Regions from separate parts of the Noviherbaspirillum agri genome, predicted to be linked through region 1. Evidence: predicted binding sites of a transcription regulator. Region 1 holds the regulator's gene; each other region holds the start of a gene.
What was found. The regulator LexA, encoded in region 1, represses DNA repair genes until DNA is damaged. The targets are predictions, from matches to a motif close to ACTGTATNNNNATACAGT.
Positions count from the first base shown of each region.

Region 2: imuA (translesion DNA synthesis-associated protein ImuA) is a predicted target of LexA. The motif match lies at 1,352-1,369, and genes of this name have one in related genera.
Region 3: recA (recombinase RecA) is a predicted target of LexA. The motif match lies at 1,130-1,147, and genes of this name have one in related genera.
Region 4: ACYVIA_RS18205 (DUF2471 family protein) is a predicted target of LexA. The motif match lies at 1,043-1,060, and genes of this name have one in related genera.

Region 1 is NZ_BAAGWA010000018.1:19,122-21,324, reverse strand. It holds gene ACYVIA_RS20240 (RNA methyltransferase) at 45-803, shown strand; gene lexA (transcriptional repressor LexA) at 1,037-1,702, opposite strand; gene rpsF (30S ribosomal protein S6) at 1,947-2,203, shown strand, end outside.
Region 2 is NZ_BAAGWA010000001.1:523,181-525,383, forward strand. It holds gene ACYVIA_RS02230 (Y-family DNA polymerase) at 1-639, opposite strand, end outside; gene imuA (translesion DNA synthesis-associated protein ImuA) at 572-1,306, opposite strand; gene ACYVIA_RS02240 (endonuclease) at 1,448-2,203, shown strand, end outside.
Region 3 is NZ_BAAGWA010000002.1:110,339-112,541, reverse strand. It holds gene ACYVIA_RS03235 (sensor histidine kinase N-terminal domain-containing protein) at 1-278, opposite strand, end outside; gene ACYVIA_RS03230 (response regulator) at 288-998, opposite strand; gene recA (recombinase RecA) at 1,237-2,203, shown strand, end outside.
Region 4 is NZ_BAAGWA010000013.1:57,660-59,862, forward strand. It holds gene ACYVIA_RS18205 (DUF2471 family protein) at 706-1,014, opposite strand; gene ACYVIA_RS18210 (MarR family winged helix-turn-helix transcriptional regulator) at 1,671-2,111, shown strand; gene ACYVIA_RS18215 (efflux transporter outer membrane subunit) at 2,116-2,203, shown strand, end outside.

The sequences.
Region 1 (2,203 bases):
AATGAGTCCCAGGAAACGATTGCCGCGCAATCCCGCTATTCTAAATGAACCAGCCTCAAACCAATACCCCTCTTTTTAACCGCCTTCGGTTCGTGCTCGTCCAGACCAGTCATCCCGGTAACATCGGAGCTGTTGCACGCGCAATGAAAACGATGGGTTTTTCGCAGCTAGTGCTGGTCGATCCGCGCTTCCCTGATGCGCTCCAGCAAGAGGAGGCTGTCGCATTCGCCAGCGGCGCGCAGGATATCCTCGCGACCGCAAGAATCGTTGAAAACATAGAGGAGGCGCTGGAAGGATGCAATTTTGCAGCAGCGTTAAGTGCGAGATTGAGAGAGTTTTCTCCGCCATTGCTAACGCCGCGCGTTCTCGCGGAGCAGATCGCCGCAGAGTCAAGTCTGAATGCCGCGCTTGTCTTCGGGAGCGAGCGCTACGGTCTCCCGAATGAAATCATCGAGAAGTGTAATGCGCTGATCAATATCCCGGCCAACCCGGATTATTCCTCGTTAAACCTTGCACAGGCTGCCCAAGTACTTGCATACGAAGCAAGGATGGCTACATGTGGCGACGTCCTTCCGGTAGCGCCAATCGGTTTTCAGGGTGAAGCTGCCGGCTTTGCGCAAGTTGAAGGCATGTATGCCCACCTGGAAGAAGCCTTGGTCGCCATCGATTTCCTTGATCCGGCGAATCCGAAGAAACTAATGCCTCGCCTGAGGCGTTTGTTTTCGCGTGCTCAGCTCGAAACGGAAGAGGTCAATATCTTGCGAGGTATCGCGCGCCAGATTCTGGTGAAACTGCGCACTTAGGGCTAAGCAAAATGTTCACGCGCGTCGCGCATCCTGCTTCCGACTGTTCATAGCGTCGCAAATCCCTGCAATGGTCCGACCATGGCTCCGGTTTGCGCCCTGCGCTCCGTCCCGAATTCCGGCACGTGCCATCGCGGGACTTGTTCAGTGTAGCCTCAGTGCCGTAGGGCGCCTTACGGTTATACCTGGTTGCTCCGCTGGTTTGCCTGGAGTCGTTATGGCAAAAAAGACATTTAGCCCCAGGCGCGCAGCAAACCTACGGCCAAGCCTTCCAGTGCAAAGCTATCCTCGTTTGCATCGACCCGGATCGGTTCGAAATCTGGATTTTCCGGCAAAAGTTCGATAATGGAGCCAGACTTTTTGTAGCGTTTTACGGTGACATCATCACCCAGTCGCGCCACAACGATCTGGCCATTCTTTGCATTGTCGGTTTTTTTCACCGCAAGCAGATCGCCGTCAAGAATTCCGACATCGCGCATCGACAGTCCCCGGACTTTCAGCAGGTAGTCCGGCTTTGCGGAGAACAGTGACGGATCGACGCTATACGTGGCCTCAATATGCTCTTGCGCGAGGATTGGGGAGCCAGCTGCTACACGACCGACGAGGGGCAGGCTAAGCTGCATCAAAGACGCGTGAGGGAGTGCCATCTGGCGCGTGGCGGATCGACTCGATGCGCCGTTGGCATGCATATCGCGCAAGCGGATTCCCCGGGATGTGCCGGGTGATATTTCAATGGCACCTTTGCGTGCGAGCGCCTGAAGATGCTCCTCCGCGGCATTGGCAGAGCGAAAGCCAAGTTCAGCGGCAATCTCGGCGCGAGTAGGCGGGAAGCCGGTGTTTTCAATAGCTTCGCGGATCAGGTTGAGGATCTGTTCCTGGCGGGCGGTCAATTTGATCATGGTGGAAACCCGGCGCCAATTGGCGCTGTTTATATAGACAGCCTGTATTTTTATACAGGCATTATGTGAATGCAAGCCCTAAATGACGCTATTTCCGACTATTTGGGATTTGGATTGCTGAGGAGGATTAAGGGTTTGAAAGCATTGAAGTTTCTTTGTCTTCAAGCTATTATGTCGGGCTTTCCTCTTCCCACACTCGTCTTGACGCCGAGGTGGGCGTTTAATCCGACCACAAGGAGATTACATGCGTCATTATGAAATCGTTTTTATTGTCCATCCGGACCAAAGCGAACAAGTGCCCGCGATGATCGACCGCTACAAGGGCATCGTCACCGCCCGTAACGGCAAGATCCACCGTGTTGAAGACTGGGGCCGCCGCCAGATGGCATATATGATCCAGAAGCTGGCGAAGGCGCACTATGTTTGCATGAACATCGAATGCGACAGCGAGACCCTGGCTGAAATCGAAACCGGCTTCAAGTTTAACGATGCTGTCCTGCG
Region 2 (2,203 bases), on a different contig from region 1:
CTTATCGCTGCGCCGCTGCAAACCCGCGCGCGGCAAGCGGCGCAGGTCGCGCAGGCTATGGCAGCCGATGCCGGTCAGCCATTCCTCGTAGGGGCGGGCAGCGGGCAGCAGCATGCAGGGCAGGGCATCCAGCCGGCGCATCATGCTCTCCATGCGGATCACGCGGCGCACTGCCGCACGTCCATGGTGCGGCTGGCAGCGCGCAAGCAGCCATGCGCCTTGTGCCGTCGGTGCCATGCCGATCTGCGGCGTGAAGCCAAGCGCGAAGACGCTGGCGCGCACCAGCCGGCTCAAGGCGAGCCGCCCGCGGAATGCGCGCAGGCTGGCGCTGACATCGAGCAGCAGGCTTGCTTTTTCCGCATAAGCGACTTCCGGCGTGTACTGCAGCAAGGCGAGGGCGATATTGTCCAATGCTTCCTGTTCGCGCGCGCCATCGCGTTCGTGCAGGACGGCATCGGGACACAAGGCCTGCACGCCGCCGCGGCGCATGCCGAAGCGCACACCCGCATCGGCTGCCTGTTCGCTGATGGCCAGCACCTGCGTGCGGTCGACAACCACATGTCGGCCTGCTTCAGACCAGTTCGGCCGGAATGCTTCGAGCGGCAGGTGTGGCAGGTAAACGCCGATCCAGGTGCGCATGGGGTGCTGTCAGTGTGCGTGTGAGTGATTGGGAAGGTGCCGCAGGCGCATCCTGCAGCGGCAGGAAAAGCATTTCATCGCGCTGCGGACCGCGCCGCTTGACGATGTCGAGTCCGATGCCGCCGCTAGCCGGGCGCAGCGCCAGCCGCAAGGGCGCAGGGGAGGCATCCTGCACGCTCGCCAGTGGCCGCAGCATCCAGAACAGCGTCTGCGCGCTTTGCGCCGCCAGGTGCAGGCGGCGCAGCGACTCGCTGCGAATTTGCGATTGCCACAGCAGCAAGGCGCCGCAGCTGCCATTGCGCAGTACCTGTTCCGCCGCCCACAGCGCATCGGCGCTGCGTTGCGTGTTGATCCACAGGATGCGTTCGGCCGGCAGGCCCCATGCCGTCCAGGCAGCGATCTGCGGCAGGTGGGGCGGCTGGACCAGCGCAATGCGGTGGTGGCTGGCGATCCTGTTCAACGCAGGGCGCAGCAGCCGCATTTCGCCGATGCCGGCCTGCTGCAGCAGCAGTTCGATCAGTGCCGCGCTCGGCCAGCCGCCATTGGGCAATTCCTTGTCGAGCGCGCCATGGCCGGTCGGCACGACCGTAGTGTGGTGCGATCCCATCTGGTTCGCACGCCAGACGGTATGGGGTAGTGACGATATGGTGGAAACTAATGCGGACATCGAGGCCTCTTATGCTTTTCGGCTGCATGCCGTTAATCAATTTATACTGTATAAATATACAGTAAACATGCGAATCCGTTTAGCCAGATTGGTTATGGATTTGCGCCCTCCTTATATTTTTTAAAAGCTGTTTTGCCTTCCATGCAAGCCCGCATCACCTCGGTTGGATTAGTGATCCGGCCCGAGCCCGCCGATAGCTTCGAATATCCGCATCACATCGATCGCGCCAGCCTCGCTGCCTTGCCATCCAAGCCGGGCATCTACATTTTTCGCGGCGAGCAGGATCAGCCGCTCTACATCGGAAAGAGCGTCAACATCCGCAGTCGCGTGCTGTCCCATCTGCGCACGCCGGAAGAGGCGCGCCTGCTGCAGCAAAGCCGCCATGTCGAGTTTCGGCGCACGGCCGGCGAGATCGGTGCACTGCTGCTGGAATCCCGCCTGATCAAGGAAATGCAGCCGCTGCATAACAAGAAACTGCGCCGCACGCGCGAGATGTGCACACTGCGCCTGCTGCCCGGGGCTGTGGCGATGCCAGAAATCGTGTATGCGCGTGACCATGATTTTGCAAAGACCGAAGACCTGTACGGCCTGTTCGCCACACGCAGGGCGGCGCTGGAAAAGCTGCGGGAGATCGTGGATACGGAAAGGCTATGTCCGGCGCTGACCGGGCTGGAAACGCCGATGCGCGGGCGTGCCTGTTTTGCGCGCCAGATATCGCGCTGCCTCGGCGCCTGTATCGGCGAGGAGCCCGCCGAGACGCATCACCGCCGGTTGCAGGCTGCGCTGCAGGAAATGCGGATCATGATGTGGCCTTATGCAGGCCCGATGGGCATCGTCGAGGAGTGTGACGGCTGGAAGCAGATGCATGTCATCGACCACTGGTTCTATGTCGGCTCC
Region 3 (2,203 bases), on a different contig from region 1:
ATCTTGCCGTTGACTTCCTTGACTTGCTGGGCAACGACGATTGCACGGTCATCCAGCGCGCGATCGAAAGGATAATTGGCGATTGATTTCGCCACCAGATAGGTGACGGCGATGCTCATTGGCCAGAGCAGCAGCAGTGGCACCAGCATCCAGTCCAGGATTTCGCCGAACAGCGAGCGCTGGATACGTTCCTCAGGCTGGGTCTCGACTGAAGTGTATGGCGGAGGTGTGTCGGAAGTAGCGGAGGCGCTCGCATCCGGACGATAGGCGTTGCTCATGAAACCAGGTCAAGGCGTAGCCGGAGTGCTGGTCGTGCCTTGTGCGTTCGGCTCGGAATATTTCTCCAGGCAATAGCCGAGGCCACGGACCGTCGCAATGCGTACGCCGCCACCTTCGATCTTCTTGCGCAGGCGGTGCACATATACTTCGATCGCGTTGTTGCTGACTTCCTCGCCCCATTCGCACAGGTGGTCAACCAGCTGTTCCTTCGATACGAGGCGGCCGGTCCGCTGGAGCAGCACTTCCAGCAATCCCAGCTCGCGCGCCGACAGGTCCAGCATCTGGTCATTCATGTAGGCGATGCGGCCAACCTGGTCGTAGGAGAGGGGGCCATGCTTGATTACCGTCGGGCCGCCCCCGGCGCCGCGGCGCGTCAGTGCCCTGACGCGAGCTTCCAGTTCGGACAGGGCGAACGGCTTGGGCATATAGTCGTCTGCCCCCAAGTCCAAACCCTTGACGCGCTGTTCGATTGAATCGCTTGCGGTGAGGATCAGGACCGGCAGGCGGGAGTTGCGTGCGCGAAGGCGCCTTAGCACCTCAAGCCCGGCCATTTTCGGCAAGCCCAAGTCCAGGATCAGCAAGTCAAAATCCTGCGTGGACAGCGCTGAATCGGCTTCCAGCCCATTCTTTACACAATCGATTGCGTAGCCTGACTGCCGCAGGGAGCGCGTTAGTCCATCGGCTAGTACACTATCGTCTTCGGCAAGCAAGATACGCATTCTGGCACTCTGCAATCAGATTGTTACGTAGTCTATTTCTTTTCATTACTACCGGCAAGGCGAAGCCCTTCACCTATTTATCTGCATTGTGAGCGCTTTTTCAAGAAGTGGAATTTGCGCTTGCATACGGCACTGTTTTTTTATACAGTATGCATTGTAACGTCAAATTCAACTCGCAATAATTTGCCAATCGGCTTGCGCGAGTGACCAACCATCTAACCGTCGAGAGATTCTATTTATGGATGACAAGAAATCCGCGCAGAACCCGGAAAAGAGCAAGGCACTTGCTGCGGCGTTGGCGCAAATCGAAAAGCAATTTGGTAAAGGCTCCGTAATGCGCATGGCCGATGGCGCCGTCGCCGAGGAGGTGCAAGTGGTGTCGACCGGCTCGCTCGGTCTGGATATTGCACTTGGCGTCGGTGGACTGCCGCGCGGCCGCGTCGTCGAAATCTATGGTCCGGAGTCTTCCGGTAAAACGACGCTGACCCTGCAGGCAATTGCAGAGATGCAAAAGCTCGGCGGCACCTGCGCATTCATCGATGCGGAGCATGCATTGGACGTCGTTTATGCGCAGAAGCTTGGTGTCAATTTGTCAGACCTGCTGGTCTCCCAGCCGGATACCGGTGAACAGGCCCTTGAGATTTGCGATGCATTGGTACGCTCCGGTAGCGTCGACCTCGTGGTCGTCGACTCGGTGGCAGCGTTGACGCCTCGTGCAGAAATCGAGGGCGACATGGGTGATTCCCTGCCGGGCCTGCAGGCACGCCTGATGTCCCAGGCGCTGCGCAAGCTGACGGGCAGCATCAACCGTACCAACACGCTGGTGATCTTCATTAACCAGATCCGTATGAAGATCGGCGTCATGTTCGGCAACCCGGAGACGACGACTGGCGGCAATGCGCTGAAATTCTATGCATCGGTACGCCTGGATATTCGCCGCACCGGCTCTATCAAGTCCGGTGATGAAGTGATCGGTAATGAAACCAAGGTCAAGGTTGTGAAGAACAAGGTTGCGCCGCCGTTCAAGGAAGCGCACTTCGACATCCTCTACGGAGAAGGTACGTCGCGCGAGGGCGAGATTCTCGACCTGGGTTCGGAGGCGAAGATTGTCGAAAAGTCTGGTGCCTGGTACAGCTATAACGGCGAACGTATCGGCCAAGGTAAGGACAATGCACGCAATTACTTGAAAGAGCATCCGGAATTGG
Region 4 (2,203 bases), on a different contig from region 1:
TCAGCGAGCGAGGCGGGGAAGCAGAGGGACCTTCCGACACGCGGAATGCGCCAGATACGGCAAGCAGCGGTGGTGCGAGATTGGCTGCGGTGGACGACGGGCAGTAAGCGTGGCACATGTGACCAAGTAAAAGTTTTGTCGACAAGCTGCAGCCCCAGAGACGGTGGAATCATCGATTTTGTGATCCGCCTTGTCTCCTTTTCTTCCATTTTTCTCCAGCTGTGCGGATGACAAGTTGGCACTCTGGTTCTCGAGAAAACCGCAACTTCCAAAACATGTTCATAAGGTAAAGCGGGAACTTAAAGTGCTTTCTAGCTCGAGCCAAAAACACGTGATTTGCGAGATATCGATTCAGAATCAGAGGCTTGCGCAAACTACGCAGAAATCACATTAAATAAAATACTTTCAGTCGGTAATCAAGTTTTATCGCGGACTGAGTCGCTTTGACAATCCGTTCAATCGTTTACTTTGGCGAATCTCTGACTTGACCACGCATTGCGAGTGTGGAGCAATGACTAGACGTGTCGGCGCACATGGCCGCCGGGGCGAGTTTTCAAAGGCTGAAAACATGGAGACCGTCGTCGCTTCGATTGTCAGTTCGGCAAATGAAGATCCGCAATCTGTGAAATCGACTTGTGCTTGATTACAGGGCAGACCGCCTAGACGCTGCCTGCAAGTTTGGACGGGTCGGGCAGTCGGTCGCAGTCAATGGCAGGAGAAATACGCGTTCTGGATCATCGTAAGCGCGACCGGCAAGGCCTTATGACTCTTCAAGTCTGCCACTTGATCGACCTTGGGAACATAGCCCCAGCGCGAGGAACGAACCATCCGGATGTACTTGATATCCAGATCGCCAGCTTCTTCCAGTGTCTTGATTGCTTCCTTTTCGATCTCATGCACGAGACGCCAGGTGAGGACGCGGCCCTCAGTTCGATGGCGCTCCGCGATAGAATTCACGGCGAGTGCAAGCCGTTCCTTGACGGCGATCAGCTTGTATCCTTCAAAGAGAGTCATTCGGTTCATCATGAATGTCCATCCGTATACTGTATGGACGTACAGTATAGATCAAAATCGGATTGAGGGTTCTGATCTAGCTCTAGATGTTTAATACGCATAATTTATATTATGTAAACTGCGTGGCGCGAGTGCGCCGTTGGCTAGAACGTATTCGCAGAACCGGTACAAACCGGCAGACACAAAACTACCTACTACCGACCAAAGCCCACGCCGCTAACAGCGTACAGTCTACTCAGACTGAGAAATGGCCAAAGCCGATTGCACGCATCAAATGCTGCCCCAGCCGAAATCCGCTTTATTCGTGCCTTCCGTCTGATCCAGTGATTCAGTACGAACTGCACCGGGCTCCCGTAGCATGGGTGCAGGGAAACTGCCGGCCCTCCTACAACGCCTTCAGCCGCGTGAGCTCACCCTCTGGAAAGGCGAACGGCCCGGCCGACAATTCGACTGAACGGTCAATGTCCTGCCTCGGTGTTGATCGTCCTCAAGAACGCTCCTAACTCAACGGCATGACCCCATGTGGCGAAACTTTCCCCCGGGCGCTCTCCGAAGAACACACCTAATTTGCATCTGGCAATATGCTGCCTCGGCACCCACTGCCTTGACTGTCGCTGCCTAGGCAGGTATATTGCGCCCAAGCCTTGGAAACAACGATGACGAAACCCTATTCCACCCAAACCTATTCACTCGAAGAGAGCATCGGTTACCTCCTCAAGAGGGCCGGCACGCAGCTCGCCGTCAGCGTAGACCGACGCCTGGCGGAGTTCGATATGACGCATGCGCAGTACGGCATCTTTTCTCGGCTGCAAAACGGACCGAGCACTGCAGCCGATCTGGCCCGTTCGAGCATGACCGACACGGGCGCCATGACCCGCATGCTCGACCGCCTGGAAGAAAAAGGCTTCGTACAGCGCAGCCGAAGCAGTGCGGACAGACGCATCGTCGAGGTGGCGCTGACGGACAAGGGCAGGCAAATCGCCGACCGCATGAAGGAAGTGGCCGTCGAACTGCTGAACCACCATTTGCGTGAGTTCACTCCGGAAGAAGTGGAGCAGTTCAAGTCCTTTCTGCGCCGCATGATCAATAACGCATAACAACATGAACAAGACCTTACGAAGAACCGGCATCGCCCTCCTCCCGGCGCTGCTTTCGGCGTGCGTCAGTTTCCAGACGCTCGCGCCGGCAC